DNA from 2 places in the Streptomyces albiaxialis genome. Region 1 is predicted to be linked to the other one. Evidence: predicted binding sites of a transcription regulator. Region 1 holds the regulator's gene; the other holds the start of a gene.
The links. The regulator HrcA, encoded in region 1, represses chaperone genes, less so after heat shock. The targets are predictions, from matches to a motif close to TTNGCACTCNGNNNNNCNGAGTGCNAA.

Region 2: the regulator HrcA is predicted to act here: its motif matches at 2,364-2,390, upstream of groES (co-chaperone GroES).

Annotation. Positions count from the first base shown of each region.
Region 1 is NZ_BAAAPE010000013.1:537,521-544,997, forward strand. It holds gene ABD343_RS26080 (ArnT family glycosyltransferase) at 1-807, shown strand, start outside; gene ABD343_RS26085 (16S rRNA (uracil(1498)-N(3))-methyltransferase) at 749-1,498, opposite strand; gene ABD343_RS26090 (nitronate monooxygenase) at 1,495-2,649, opposite strand; gene dnaJ (molecular chaperone DnaJ) at 2,923-4,056, opposite strand; gene hrcA (heat-inducible transcriptional repressor HrcA) at 4,057-5,073, opposite strand; gene ABD343_RS26105 (MBL fold metallo-hydrolase) at 5,278-6,087, shown strand; gene ABD343_RS26110 (DUF3097 domain-containing protein) at 6,100-6,936, shown strand; gene hemW (radical SAM family heme chaperone HemW) at 7,005-7,477, shown strand, end outside.
Region 2 is NZ_BAAAPE010000007.1:858,158-865,634, reverse strand. It holds gene ABD343_RS14930 (hypothetical protein) at 1-1,007, shown strand, start outside; gene ABD343_RS14925 (THUMP-like domain-containing protein) at 1,024-2,214, opposite strand; gene groES (co-chaperone GroES) at 2,541-2,849, shown strand; gene groL (chaperonin GroEL) at 2,998-4,626, shown strand; gene ABD343_RS14910 (SDR family NAD(P)-dependent oxidoreductase) at 4,706-5,479, opposite strand; gene ABD343_RS14905 (DUF4073 domain-containing protein) at 5,556-6,515, shown strand; gene ABD343_RS14900 (multicopper oxidase family protein) at 6,533-7,477, opposite strand, start outside.

The DNA.
Region 1 (7,477 bases):
CTGGCGGGCGGGGTCGCGGCGGTGGCGCTCGTCGAGACCGCGCGCTGGTCGCGCGCGGCGCGGGCGCTGGCCGGTCCCGCGCTGGCCGTGCTGCTGCTCGCCGCGTCCGTCACGCTGCGCCCGTCGGGCTACATCCCGGCCATGTTCGTCATCCAGGCACTGCCCTTCCTCGCCCTGTCGCTGGCCGGTACGGCGGCCGTCCTGGCGCGGGCCGTGCTGCGGGCCGGACGGCACCGGATGGAACACCTGTCCGTCACGGTCGTCCGGTGGACGCTCGTATGGATCCTGGCCGGGGCAGCCGTCTGGTCCGCCGCGCCGCGCTGGTTCGCCGCCGACCGGGCCGCCCTCACGACGGACGCGAACGGCCCCTACCGGCAGGCCGCCGCCTGGATGGCCACCTACGCCGAACACCCGCGCTCCGCGCGCGTCCTGGTCGACGACAGGCTGTGGCTCGATCTCGTGCACGAGGGCTTCCGGCCGCGCACGGGCGCCATCTGGTTCTACAAGGCGGACCTCGACCCGGCCGTCGCCCGCTCCCTGCGGCACGGCTGGCGCTCCGTCGACTACGTCGTCTCCAGCCAGTCGCTCCGTACGGACGCGCCCCGGCTGCCCACCGTCAGCGCGGCGCTCGCCGGTTCCTCGCGGGTCGCGGTCTTCGGCTCCGGGCCGAAGCGGGTCGAGATCCGCGAAGTGGACCCCGACACGTACGCGAGGGCCGGGCGCGGCTGGGCGCGGGCCGGTGTGCCGTTCAGCTCCAGCGTCCGGTCCGGGCCAGTAGCACCGCCGCGGCGGCCGTCCCCGCCGTAGAGGTACGCAGCACGGTCGGGCCCAGCTTGTACGGCACCGCGCCCGCCTCCTCGAAGGCCCTCAACTCCTCGGGCGAGACCCCGCCCTCGGGGCCCACGACCAGCACCAGGTCGCCGTCCACGGGGAGTTGGGCAGTGGCCAGCGGCACCTCGCCCGACTCGTGCAGCACCCCGGCGAAGGCCGCGCCCGCGAGAAGCTCCGCCACCTCGCGGGTGGAGGCCTGCCCGGCGACCTCGGGAAAGCGCGTCCGGCGGGACTGCTTGCCCGCCTCGCGCGCGGTCGCCCGCCACTTGCCGAGCGACTTGAGACCGCGCTCGCCCTTCCACTGGGTCACACAGCGCGACGCCGCCCAGGGCACGATCGCGTCCACCCCGGTCTCGGTCATGGTCTCCACGGCCAGCTCGCCCCGGTCGCCCTTGGGCAGCGCCTGCACGACGGTGATCCGGGGCCGGGGCGCGGGCTCCGACCGTACGGCCGCGACGGTGACGTCCATCCGGTCCTTGCCGGAGACGGCCGCCACGGTGCCGTCGGCCGCCGTCCCGGCGCCGTCGGTCAGCACGACCTCCTCGCCCGCGCGCAGCCGCCGTACGGACACCGCGTGCCGCCCCTCCGGGCCCTCCAGCGCGAAGGTGTCGCCGGGCGCGAGGGCGTCGAGCGCGCCGGGGTCGGTGACGAAGACGGGCGCGGTCACTCGTGCACGCTCCCGCCGCCCATGGTTCCGCCGCCCGCGCTTCCGCCGCCCCCGCCCCCGCTTCCGCCGCCGCGCGCCGCCGAGAGCGCCTCGCGCGCGACGGACAGCTCGGCGGCCAGCACCTCCACGAGCTGCCCCGCGGGCAGCGCGCGGGCGAGCCGGTGCCCCTGGCCCGCCCACAGGTTCATGCCCTGCGGATCGCCCGCCCTGGCCGCGGCCTTGCGCACCTCGGCCGTGAGGTAGTGCACCTGCGGATAGGCGGCGGGCGCGTACGGCCCGTGCTCCCGCATGAAACGGTTCACCAGGCCGCGCGCGGGCCGCCCGGAGAACGCGCGGGTCAGCTCGGTGCGCGCGAAGAGCGGATCCGTCATCGCCTGCTTGTGCAGCTCGTGCGCGCCCGACTCCTCGCAGACGAGGAACGCGGTGCCGAGCTGGGCCGCGCTCGCGCCCGCCGCCAGCACGGCCGCGACCTGGCCGCCGCGCATCAGCCCGCCCGCCGCGATGATCGGAAGCTGCGTCGCCTCCTTGACCTGCGTCACGAGCGCCAGCAGCCCGAGCCCGGCGCCCGAGCCGTCCGACTGCGGATCGTCCTTGTGCGTGCTCTGGTGGCCGCCCGCCTCGATCCCCTGCACGCACACGGCGTGCGCGCCCGCCTCCTGCGCCGCCTGCGCCTCGGCGACGGTCGTCACGGTGACGACCGTGTACGTGCCGAGCTTGCCGAACCGCTCCAGCACCCGCCGCTGCGGGCAGCCGAACGCGAAGGAGACCACGGGGACCGGGTCGTCGAAGAGGATCGCGAGCTTCGCCTCGTACGCGTCGTCGGTGCCCCGGTCCGTGTCGCCCAGCACCGTCTCGTACCAGGTGGCCTCGCCCGCGAGCTGCTCCCGGTACACCTCGACGGCCGCCGGGTCGGCGGTCGGGGGCTGGGGCATGAAGAGGTTGACCCCGAAGGCCCGGTCGGTCAGCCGGCGGACCTGCCGGACCTCCTCGTACGTCGCCTCCGGCGTCTTGTACCCGGCGGCGAGGAAACCCAGCCCGCCGGCCTCGCTCACCGCGGCGGCGAGCGCGGGGCAGGAGGCGCCCCCGGCCATGGGCGCCTGGACGAGTGGATGCTCGATCAGCTCGGTCAGCGAGGGCAACGCGGTGGACATGCGCTCATCCTGTCACGCGGTGCCGCGCCCCCGACCACCCGTCACCACACCCCGCCCCGCACGCCCCGAGGCCCTGAGCCCAGGCCCCCTCAGCGACCGTGGAACGCGTCCTTCAGGCGGGACTCCATCCCCCGGGGGACAACCCCCGGACCCCCGGCCGACGCGGCACACCCGCACCGCCTCAGCGACCGTTGAACGCGTCCTTCAGGCGGGACTCCACCCCCCGGGGGACAACCCCCGGACCCCCGGCCGACGCGGCACACCCGCACCCCCTCAGCGACCGTTGAACGCGTCCTTCAGGCGGGAGAAGAGACCCTGCTGTCCGGGTTGGAACTGGCCCGTCGGGCGTTCCTCGCCTCGGAGCTTGGCGAGGCGGCGGAGGAGTTCCTCCTGCTCGGGCTCCAGCTTGGTCGGGGTCGTGACCTCGACGTGGACGATGAGCTGGCCCCGGCCGCCGCCCCGCAGATGCGTGACGCCGCGCTCGTGCAGCGGGATCGACTGGCCCGACTGCGTGCCGGGACGGATGTCGATCTCCTCCACCCCGTCGAGCGTCTCCAGCGGCACCTTCGTGCCGAGCGAGGCCGCCGTCATCGGGATGGTGACCGTGCAGTGCAGGTCGTCGCCGCGGCGCTGGAACGTGGGGTGGGGGTTCTCGTGGATCTCCACGTAGAGGTCGCCTGCGGGGCCGCCGCCGGGGCCGACCTCGCCCTCGCCCGCGAGCTGGATCCGCGTCCCGTTGTCCACACCGGCCGGGATCTTGACCGTCAGGCTGCGCCGCGACCGCACCCGGCCGTCGCCCGCGCACTCCGGGCACGGGGTCGGGACGACCGTGCCGAAGCCTTGGCACTGAGGGCACGGGCGCGAGGTCATGACCTGGCCGAGGAACGAGCGGGTCACCTGGGAGACCTCGCCCCGGCCCCGGCACATGTCACAGGTCTGCGCCGAGGTGCCCGGCGCCGCGCCCTCGCCGCTGCACGTGGTGCAGACGACGGCCGTGTCGACCTGGATGTCCTTGGTGGTGCCGAACGCCGCCTCTTCGAGGTCGATGTCCAGCCGGATCATGGCGTCCTGGCCGCGGCGCGTGCGCGAGCGCGGGCCGCGCTGCGAGGCCGTGCCGAAGAAGGCGTCCATGATGTCGCTGAAGTTGCCGAATCCGGCGCCGAAGCCGCCCGCGCCACCGGCCGCCGCGCCCGAGGTCGGGTCGCCGCCGAGGTCGTAGACCTGCTTCTTCTGCGGGTCCGACAGCACCTCGTAGGCGGTGTTGATCTCCTTGAACCGCTCCTGGGTCTTCGGATCCGGGTTCACGTCCGGGTGCAGCTCGCGCGCGAGCCTGCGGAAGGCCTTCTTGATCTCGTCCTGCGAGGCGTCGCGCTGCACGCCGAGGACCGCGTAGTAGTCCGTCGCCACTTACGACTCCGCGAGGATCTGTCCGACGTACCGTGCCACTGCGCGTACAGCTCCCATCGTTCCGGGGTAGTCCATGCGGGTCGGTCCGACCACGCCGAGCTTGGCGACTGCTTCGTCGCCCGAACCGTAGCCGACCGAGACGACCGATGTGGAACTCAGTCCCTCATGGTGGTTCTCGTGCCCGATTCGTACGGTCATGCCCGAGTCGTTGGACTCCCCGAGCAGTTTGAGCAGCACGACCTGCTCCTCCAGCGCCTCCAGTACGGGGCGGATGGTGAGCGGGAAGTCGTGCCCGAAGCGGGTGAGATTGGCGGTGCCGCCGATCATCAGCCGCTCCTCCGTCTCCTCGACAAGGGTCTCCAGCAAAGTCGCCAGCACCGCGGAAATGGTTCCCCGGTCGTCGGCGTCGAATGCCTCGGGGAGGTCCTGGACGAGAGACGGCACCTCGGTGAAGCGCTGGCCCACCACCCGGCTGTTGAGCCTGGCACGCAGATCCGCCAGGACCGTTTCGCCGATCGGCGCCGGGCAGTCGATCATGCGCTGCTCGACCCGGCCCGTGTCGGTGATCAGCACCAGCATCAGCCGCGCGGGCGCGAGCGCCAGCAGCTCGACGTGCCGCACGGTCGAACGGGTCAGCGAGGGGTACTGCACGACGGCGACCTGGCGGGTGAGCTGGGCCAGCAGCCGCACCGTGCGCCCCACGACGTCGTCGAGGTCGACGGCGCCGTCGAGGAAGTTCTGGATCGCGCGCCGCTCCGGTGAGGACAGCGGCTTGACGCCCGCGAGCTTGTCGACGAAGAGGCGGTACCCCTTGTCGGTGGGGATGCGGCCCGCGCTGGTGTGGGGCTGGGCGATGTATCCCTCGTCCTCCAGCGCCGCCATGTCGTTACGGACAGTGGCCGGGGAGACCCTCAGGTTGTGCCGCTCGGTGAGCGCCTTGGAGCCGACGGGCTCCTCCGTGCCGACGTAGTCCTGGACGATGGCGCGGAGCACCTCAAGTCTGCGCTCGCTGAGCATGGCGCACACCTCCCGTCCGGCCGCTCTTCTCGTGTTCCGTCGTGCCGCCCCTGGCACTCTCCGCGGAGGAGTGCCAGCTTCCCTGTGCCAGTGTACGGCCGGTCACCACAGGCACGGCAAGGGCCGCCCGCTCGCGTCCGACGACGCTATCGCGCTCCTCGCCGCACGCGGGCGTGGCCGACCACGTGCGGTTAGCGTCGTCGTATGAAGGCGCATTGGGAAGACCGGGCGCAGGAACCGGGACGCGGAGACGGTGCCACGGGCGCCCCGGACGGCGGCACGGCGGACGGCACGGGGGACCGTACGGCCGAGGAGCGCTGGGAGCGGATCGCGCCCGGTGTGGCGCGGCGCAGGCTGCCGGTCTGGGACGCCACGGTCGGCGTCGTGACCGGGGACGACGGGGTCCTGGTGATCGACACCGGCTCCTCGCTGCGGGAGGGCGCGGCCGTCCGCGCGGACGTACGCGCCCTGTACGGCCGCGCTGTGACGCATATCGCGCTGACCCACCCGCACTTCGACCACGTGCTCGGCACGGCGGCGTTCGCCGGGGTGCAGGTCTACGGCGCCGTCGGCATGGACGAACTCCTCGCGCGCCGCAAGGACTCGCTCCGCGACGACGCCGTCCGGCACGGGCTCAGGCAGGACGAGGCGGCGGAGGCGACGGATGTGCTCGTACGGCCGCACCACCTGGTCTCCGGCGACATGACCGTCCCCCTGGGCGGCGGGCGCGAGGTGCTCCTCGCCAACCTCGGCCCCGCGCACTCGGGCCACGACCTGGTGGTGCTCGTGCCGGGGACGCCGGACGTGGTCTTCTGCGGCGACCTGGTGGAGGAGTCGGGCGAGCCCCAGGCCGGGCGCGACGCCCATCCCGCCCGCTGGCCCGAGGCGCTGGACCGGCTGCTGGCACTGGGCGGCGAGGAGGCGGTGTACGTACCGGGGCACGGCGCGCTGGTGGACGCGGCGTTCGTCCGGCGGCAACGGGACCGCCTCGCCCGCCGGTTCGACGCCGCATAGCAGAATGGCCCCATGCGCAACGACCGCTACCGCAGCCTCGACCTCACCCCGCCGTGGAAGCGGCGCAAGCCCGCCCCCGAGGTGCCCGCCGAGGCGGACCTCGTGGTGGAGGAGGTCACGACCGGGTTCTGCGGCGCGGTGATCCGCTGCGAGAAGACGGCCGGGGGCCCGACGGTCACCCTGGAGGACCGCTTCGGCAAGCACCGGGTCTTCCCGATGGAGCCCCGCGGCTTCCTGCTGGAGGGCAAGGTCGTGACGCTGGTCCGGCCGAGCGCCGCCGCCCCCGCGCCCTCGGGGCCGCGGCTCACCGCCTCCGGCTCGCTCGCCGTCCCCGGCGCGCGGGCGCGGGTGGCGCGGGCCGGGCGCATCTACGTCGAGGGGCGGCACGACGCCGAGCTGGTCGAGAAGGTGTGGGGCGACGACCTGCGCATCGAGGGCGTCGTCGTGGAGTACCTGGAGGGGGTGGACGACCTCCCCGCGATCGTCGACGCCTTCTCCCCCGGCCCCGACGCCCGCCTGGGCGTCCTGGTCGACCACCTGGTGCCGGGCTCGAAGGAGTCCCGTATCGCCGCCGAGGTCACGGGCGACGACGTCCTGGTCGTCGGCCACCCGTACATCGACATCTGGGAGGCCGTGAAGCCCTCCTCGCTCGGCATCCCCGCCTGGCCCCGCGTGCCCAAGGGCCAAGACTGGAAGACGGGCGTCTGCCGCGCGCTGGGCTGGCCGGAGAACACGGGCGCGGCCTGGAAGCGCGTCCTGGGCGCCGTCTCCACCTACAGGGACCTGGAGCCGGCGCTCCTGGGCCGCGTCGAAGAGCTGATCGACTTCGTCACCGCTCCGGCCGACTGACCGCTCCCGCCGACTGACCGCTCCGGCCGACTGGCGGGAACGGTCGTCGGGAGTGGTGCAATGGAGAGATGCCCTCCGCACTTCCCGACGGCGAGCCCGTGCCCGATGACGGGTCGCTCCCGCAGCGCGCCCTCGACGGCGCCGCCGACCGCCCCCTCGGCTTCTACCTGCACGTTCCGTACTGCGCCACGCGCTGCGGGTACTGCGACTTCAACACCTACACCGCCTCCGAGCTGGGCGGCACCTCGCGGGACGACTACGCGGCGACCGTCGTCGAGGAGATCCGGCTGGCCCGGAAGGTGCTGGGGGACGACCCCCGGCCCGTCGAGACCGTGTTCGTGGGCGGCGGTACGCCGACGCTGCTGGACCCCGCCGACCTGGGGCGGATGCTGGCGGCGGTCAAGGACGAGTTCGGGCTCGCCGACGGCGCCGAGGTGACGACCGAGGCCAACCCGGAGTCGGTGGGACCCGCCTCGCTCGCCGCGCTGCGGGAGGCGGGGTTCAACCGGATCTCGTTCGGAATGCAGAGCGCCCGGCAGCA
Region 2 (7,477 bases), on a different contig from region 1:
ACGAGTTCCCGCGCGACAAGCACGAGGCGATGTGGGCGGCTTCCACTGTCGGCCACATCGAGAAGCTGCGCGAGAAGGGCCTCGACGACCGGATCTCCCGCGCCGTCGAGATCATCGAGTCGGGCGACGGCCTGAAGCAGTACGAGCGCGCGACGGCCGATCTCAAGGACAGCTACGGCAAGGACAAGGGCGGCGACGGGGCCTCGGGAGACGACGAGGGCACGTCCCCGGCCTTCCTCCTCGTGCTCGTCCTCGGCCCGCTGCTCCTGCTGGCCGCGGGCCTGACGCTCTTCCTGGTCCGCCGCAGGCGCGGACGGAGCGCCGTCCGCACGCCGTTCGCCGCGCCCCGCACCGTGTTCGCGACCGCGCGCCGCACCAGCGAGAGCGACCTGCGGCGCCGCGCCCAGGAGGAGGTGGTCGCGCTCGGCGAGGAGGTCGGCGCCCACGAGCAGCACGAACAGGGCGACACCGCGCTCCTCCAGCTCGCCCTGGACGCGTACGCGGCGGCCGGTACGGTCCTCGACTCCGCCCGCGGCATCCCCGACCTCGCGGGCGTGCTCGCCCTCGTCCACGAGGGACGCGAGGCCCTCCGCGCGCTCGACGAGGGCCAGGACGCGAGCCAGGGCGGGAGTCGGAGCGGGAGCCAGGCCGGGAGCCAGGGCGGCGGTCGCAAGGGCAAGCGGAAGCGCGGCGGCGCCCGGCTGCCCGTCTGCTTCTTCGACCCCCTCCACGGCCGCGCCACGGGCTGGACCCGCTGGCGCCCCCTGGGCCACCGCGAGTCGCTGCGCATCGCCGCGTGCGAGGCGTGCGCCGGCGCCCTCCGGGCCCGCCGCGCCCCCGAGGCCCTGACGGACACCCACGAGGGCCGCACCGTCCCGTACTTCGAGGTGCCGCCCGCCCGCAGCCTCTGGTCCGCCACGGGCTACGGATCACTCGGCGACGAGCCCCTCGCCGCCCGCGTGGCCCGAGGCGAGTTCACGCGCGCGGCGGCGGAGGGCGAGGAGTAGCGAGAGCGGCGAGAGGTCAGAGAGGGGCGCCCAGGAGCATGGCCGGTGCTCCGGCGACGCGGGTGAGGAAGACCGTGCACGTTCCCTTGTCCCGCTTCGGCTCCAGCTTCAGCTTCCCGCGCAGCTCCTCCGGCTCGACGGCCGACCCCCGCTTCTTCACGGTGACGACGCCGATCCCGCGCTCGCGCAGCAGCGCCCGCAGCTTCTTGACGTTGAAGGGCAGCACATCGGTGATCTCGTACGCCGTGGCGTACGGCGTCCCGTGCGGCTCGTCCGCGGTGACGTAGGCGATCGTCGCGTCGATCAGCCGCCCGCCGACCTCCTCGGCGACGTCCGCGACCAGGTGCGCGCGGATCACGGCGCCGTCCGGCTCGTACAGGAAGCGCCCCACGGGCCCGGCCTCCGGGTCCGGCAGCCCTCGTCCGGTGAGGGTGTGCCCGCCGGGCAGCAGCGTGGCCCGTACGGCGCCCGGGGCCCCGTCGCCGAACCACAGCACGGCCTCCTTCACGTCGCCCCCGTCGGACACCCACTCGGCGCCCGCGTCCTCCGGCACGGCCTCGTGCGGGATCCCCGGCGCGACCTTCAGCGCGGCGAGCGGCGCCTTCCGCGCGAGCTCCACGGCCAGGCTGAGCGGCGGCGAGTACGCCTCGGGGTCGAACACCCGGCCCCTCCCGCCCCGCCGCGCGGGATCCACGAACACCGCGTCGTACCCGGCCGTGTCCACCTCGGCGACATCCGCGCACCGCACCTCGACCAGCCCGCCGAGCCCCAGAGCCTCGGCGTTCGCCCGGGCGACCGCGCAGGTCAGCGGGTCCTTGTCGACCGCCAGCACCCGCACCCCGGCGCGGGCGAGCGCGAGCGCGTCGCCCCCGTTCCCGCAGCACAGATCGACGGCCGTCCGCACGCCCAGCGCGGCGATACGCGCGGCCCGGTGCGCGGCGACGACCGTACGGGTCGACTGCTCGACCCCGTGCGCCGTGAAGTACATCCGCCCGGCGTCGTCCCCGAATTTCCCCACGGCCCGCTGCCGCAACCGCGCCTGCGCGAGCGCCGCCGACACGAGGTCCGCGTCATGCACACGCCGCAACCGCGTCGCCAAGGCCAACTCATCCCCGGGCCCGTACGCCCGCAACTCCTCCAGGAGCGCCTGCCCCTCGTCGTTGAGCAACCGCTCAAACGTCTCTGGATCCACCGGACCAGTAAACATGGGGCGGGGACCACTCAAGGGATGCGGGGAACTGCGCGCCCGGCCACGACGCGCCCGCGGCCTGCGATGCACGGCAAGGGGCAGCCCCTCATCAGAGGGCGGGAAGGCGCCGCGCCCCGAGGTCGGCTGATCGCCGGAGCGGCGAGCGTTTGGCACTCCGCTTGACCGAGTGCTAACCCAGGCATAATCTCAACCCTGGCACTCTCCCCAAGGGAGTGCCAGAAGTACGCGACGGGCAGATCCGGCACCCGCGACGACGGATCTACCAGGTCGCCACCCCAGACATATGACCCCGTGATGAGATCTCCGAAGGGGGAGGTCGGATCGTGACGACCGCCAGTTCCAAGGTTGCCATCAAGCCGCTTGAGGACCGCATTGTGGTCCAGCCGCTCGACGCTGAAGAGACCACGGCCTCGGGCCTGGTCATTCCGGACACCGCCAAGGAGAAGCCCCAGGAGGGCACCGTCCTGGCCGTGGGCCCGGGCCGCTTCGAGGACGGCAACCGCCTGCCGCTCGACGTAAAGGTCGGCGACATCGTGCTGTACAGCAAGTACGGCGGCACCGAGGTGAAGTACAACGGCGAGGAGTACCTCGTCCTCTCGGCCCGCGACGTCCTCGCGATCGTCGAGAAGTAATTCAGCAGACAGCAGAACCGCGGCGCGAGCCGTATGGACCTGCATCGAACCGCGCCCTGGTGCCCGCTCCCTCCCGCGAGGTAGCCGGGGCCAGGGCGCGGCTCGTGCGAGACGCGAACGAGACGTGTGAGAGGACAGAGCAGCTCCCATGGCGAAGATCCTGAAGTTCGACGAGGACGCCCGTCGCGCCCTTGAGCGCGGTGTCAACAGCCTCGCCGACACCGTGAAGGTGACCATCGGTCCGCGCGGCCGGAACGTCGTCATCGACAAGAAGTTCGGCGCCCCGACCATCACCAACGACGGCGTGACCATCGCCCGCGAGGTCGAGGTCGAGGACCCGTACGAGAACCTGGGCGCGCAGCTCCTCAAGGAGGTCGCGACCAAGACCAACGACATCGCCGGTGACGGCACCACCACCGCCACCGTGCTGGCGCAGGCGCTGGTCCGCGAGGGCCTGCGCAACGTCGCCGCGGGTGCCTCCCCGGCCGCCCTGAAGAAGGGCATCGACGCCGCCGTCAAGGCCGTCTCCGACGAGCTGGTCGACACGGCCCGGCCGATCGACTCCAAGGAGGACATCGCCTCCGTCGCCGCCCTGTCCGCACAGGACAAGCAGGTCGGCGAGCTGATCGCCGAGGCGATGGACAAGGTCGGCAAGGACGGTGTGATCACCGTCGAGGAGTCCCAGACCTTCGGTCTGGAGCTGGACTTCACCGAGGGCATGGCCTTCGACAAGGGCTACCTCTCGCCCTACTTCACCACCGACCAGGAGCGTATGGAGGCCGTCCTCGACGACCCGTACATCCTGATCCACCAGGGCAAGATCAGCTCCATCCAGGACCTGCTGCCGCTGCTGGAGAAGATCATGCAGGCCGGTGGCTCGAAGCCGCTGCTGATCATCGCCGAGGACGTCGAGGGCGAGGCCCTCTCCACCCTCGTCGTCAACAAGATCCGCGGCACCTTCAACGCCGTCGCCGTCAAGGCGCCCGGCTTCGGTGACCGCCGCAAGGCGATGCTCGGCGACATGGCGACCCTCACCGGCGCCACCGTGATCGCCGAGGAGGTCGGCCTCAAGCTCGACCAGGCCGGTCTCGACGTGCTGGGCTCGGCCCGCCGCGTCACCGTCACCAAGGACGACACCACGATCGTCGACGGCGCCGGCACGTCCGAGGACGTCCAGGGCCGCGTCGCCCAGATCAAGGGCGAGATCGAGGCCACGGACTCCGACTGGGACCGCGAGAAGCTCCAGGAGCGCCTCGCGAAGCTCGCGGGCGGCGTCTGCGTCATCCGCGTCGGCGCGGCCACCGAGGTCGAGCTGAAGGAGAAGAAGCACCGCCTGGAGGACGCGATCTCCGCGACCCGCGCGGCCGTCGAGGAGGGCATCGTCTCCGGCGGTGGCTCGGCGCTCGTGCACGCGGTGAAGGTCCTCGACGGCAACCTGGGCAAGGAGGGCGACGAGGCCACCGGTGTCGCCGTCGTCCGCCGCGCCGCCGTCGAGCCGCTGCGCTGGATCGCCGAGAACGCGGGCCTGGAGGGTTACGTCATCACCTCCAAGGTCGCCGAGCAGGACAAGGGCCAGGGCTTCAACGCCGCCACGGGCGAGTACGGCGACCTGGTCAAGCAGGGCGTCATCGACCCGGTCAAGGTCACCCGCTCCGCGCTGGAGAACGCCGCCTCGATCGCCTCGCTGCTCCTCACGACCGAGACCCTGGTCGTCGAGAAGCCGGCCGAGGAGGACGAGTCGGCCGCCGGTGGCCACGGCCACGGCCACGCGCACTGACGCGTACCGACGCGCCATGTAGTGCCCGAAGGGGCGCGGGGGATCTCCCCGCGCCCCTTCAGCCGTCCTCAGAGGGACGTCACTTGGGCCCGTACTTCCGCCCCGTGGTCGACGACGCCTTGGACAGCAGGGCCCGCGGCACCAGCCGTGAGGCGCCCAGCAGCGCCTTGTAGCGGGGGTCGGGCACCGACAGCGGCTTGCCCCGCGCGAGATCCCGCAGCCCCGTGTCCACGACGCGGTCCGCGTCGAGCCACATCCACCCGGGGATGTCCCCGGTGTCCATCCCGGCCCGCTCGTGGAACTCCGTCCGTACGAACCCGGGGCACAGCGCCATCAGCCGCACGCCCGAACCGGTGAGGTCCTTCGCGGCGCCCTGCGTGAACTGGACGACCCACGCCTTGGACGCGCCGTACGTCCCCCGCGGCACGAAGGCGGCCATCGAGGCGACGTTCACGACACCCCCCTTACGGCGGTCCCGCATCACCGGAACGGCGGCAGCGGTCAGACGCAGCACGGCCTCGCAGTGCACCTTCAGCATGGTCAGCTCGTCCGCCATCGGGACGTCGAGGAAGCGGCCCTTGTTGCCGAAACCGGCGTTGTTGACCAGGAGATCGACCGGGTGCTCGCGGTCGCCGAGCCGCTCCTCCACGGCGGTGAGACCCTCGTCCGTCGAGAGGTCGGCGGGCAGCACGGACGCCTCGACGCCGTGCCGGTCGTGCAGTTCGGTCGCGTACTCGCGCAGCCTCTCGCCGTTGCGCGCGACGAGGACCAGGTTGTGTCCGTCGCGGGCGAGCCGCCGGGCGAAGGCCGCCCCGATACCGGCCGTCGCTCCCGTAATCAGTGCTGTCGTCATGGCGGAACGCTAACGTCCAAGCGCCGGACACCAGGAGTCCAAAGACGCGCAACCGCCCAGTGGTTACCTTCCGCCCGTGACTCCCCCCACACGGAGAAAGATCCTGACAGCGGGCGGTCTCGGCCTTCTGACCATCCCGCTCGGCGGCCTCGCGGCCCAGCAGGCGTACGGCGCCCGGCCGCGCCGCGCGGCCGCCGTCTCCCTCGACGTGATCAGCGACATCCAGGGCGGCCTGGACGACCTCGGGGACGCCCTCGACGACCTGAAGGCGCTCGGCGACTCCGAGGCCCTCGTCATCGCGGGCGACCTCGTCGCGCAGGGCACCGTCGAACAGTACGAGGAGCTGTACGCCGAGCTCGCCGAGCACCCGCACCCGGACCGCGTGCTGGCGGCGCTCGGCAACCACGAGCAGTACAACTCCGACCCGTTCGACACCCAGGTCAAGCGCTTCCTGGAGTACACGGGCATGCCCGACGTCCACAGCGAGACGGCCGCCGGGGATCTCCCGCTGCTCTTCATCGGCACGACGGCGCCCGCCGTGAACGGCACCAGCCCGCCCTTCGTCACCCTCGGGAAGACCCAGCTCGAATGGCTCGACGGCGCCCTGAAGAAGCACGCGGACGCGCCGTACGTTCTGATCTTCAGCCACCACGTCCTGCCGGGCACGGTCTCCGGCACGACGGGCGAGGACGCGGCGCGCTTCTACGACAAGGACTTCGTGGACGAGGACGAGCTGCTGACCATCCTGGGCGCCCACTCCAACGTGGTCTTCTTCTCCGGCCACACCCACTGGGACCTCAACCGGCAGGACTGGGCGGCCAGGAAGGTCGTGGACGGCGGCGATCCCGACGGCTTCCACGTCGTCAACACCGGCATGATCGAGACGATGTACGGCCCCGACGGCAAGGGCGGCGAGAAGGCCCTGGACCCGGCGGCCTCCCAGGGCCTCCGGGTCCTGCTGGGCGACGACGGGAAGCTCACGGTCGAGTCCCGCGACTTCCGCAGGAACGAGACGATCCGCACGCTGGAGCTGTAGCGGGCACGGGACGCCGCTCAGTGGTGGTGCGTGTGCCCGCCGCCCGCGCCGGGCACGCGCGCCGCCTTCTCGCCGGGCTCGACGACCGTGAACTGGCCCATCATGCCGAGATCCTCGTGGTAGAGCAGATGGCAGTGGAACATGTACGGCGTCTTCGGATCGGACGGTCCCTCGAAGCGCATCGCGAGCTTCGCCGTCGAGCCCGCCGGGATGAAGACCGTGTCCTTCGGCCCGCGCAGCGTCCCCGTCGGCCGCTTCCCGTCGATCTCCAGGACCCTGAACTGCACGTCGTGCACATGGAAGTTGTGCGGCATGTCCTCGTTCTTCACAGTCCACACCTCCTCCGTGCCGCGCGTCACGGTCGCGTCGACGCGCTTCATGTCCATCGCCTTGCCGTTGATCTGGCCCATCCGCAGCGTGAACCTCCGCTTCCGCGCCGGGTTCTCGCCCTTCGGCACCTCCAGCTCGCCCAGCTCGCCCGGGACGGGCGGCGAGGAGCGCAGCGTGCGGGCCGCCCGGAGCTGGAGCACGTCGAAGGAGTCGTCGTCCCCGCTGAACCGCCGCTGGAAGGAGTCGCCCCCGACGGCCCCGGAGTAGCCGCGCAGCACCGTCCGCTCGCCGGGCCGCATCCGGACCACGATCTCCGCGCGCTCGCCGGGGGAGAGCTTCACCCGGTTCATCCGGTCGGGCCGCTCCAGCAGCCCGCCGTCCGTGCCCACGAGCGTGAAGTCGCGGTCGTCGTCGAAGCCGAAGTGGTACGAGCGCGCGGTCGAGGCGTTCAGCAGCCGCAGCCGTACCCGCTCGTCCTTCACCGTCCGGTGCGGCGAGAGCGTGCCGTTGACCATGGTGCGGTCGCCGAGGAAGCCGACGTTCCGCATCATCGCGTGCCCGTGGTCGAAGCGGTCCCCGTCGAACTTCACGTCCTGCACGATCAGGGGCAGGTCGTCCACCCCGTACCGCTT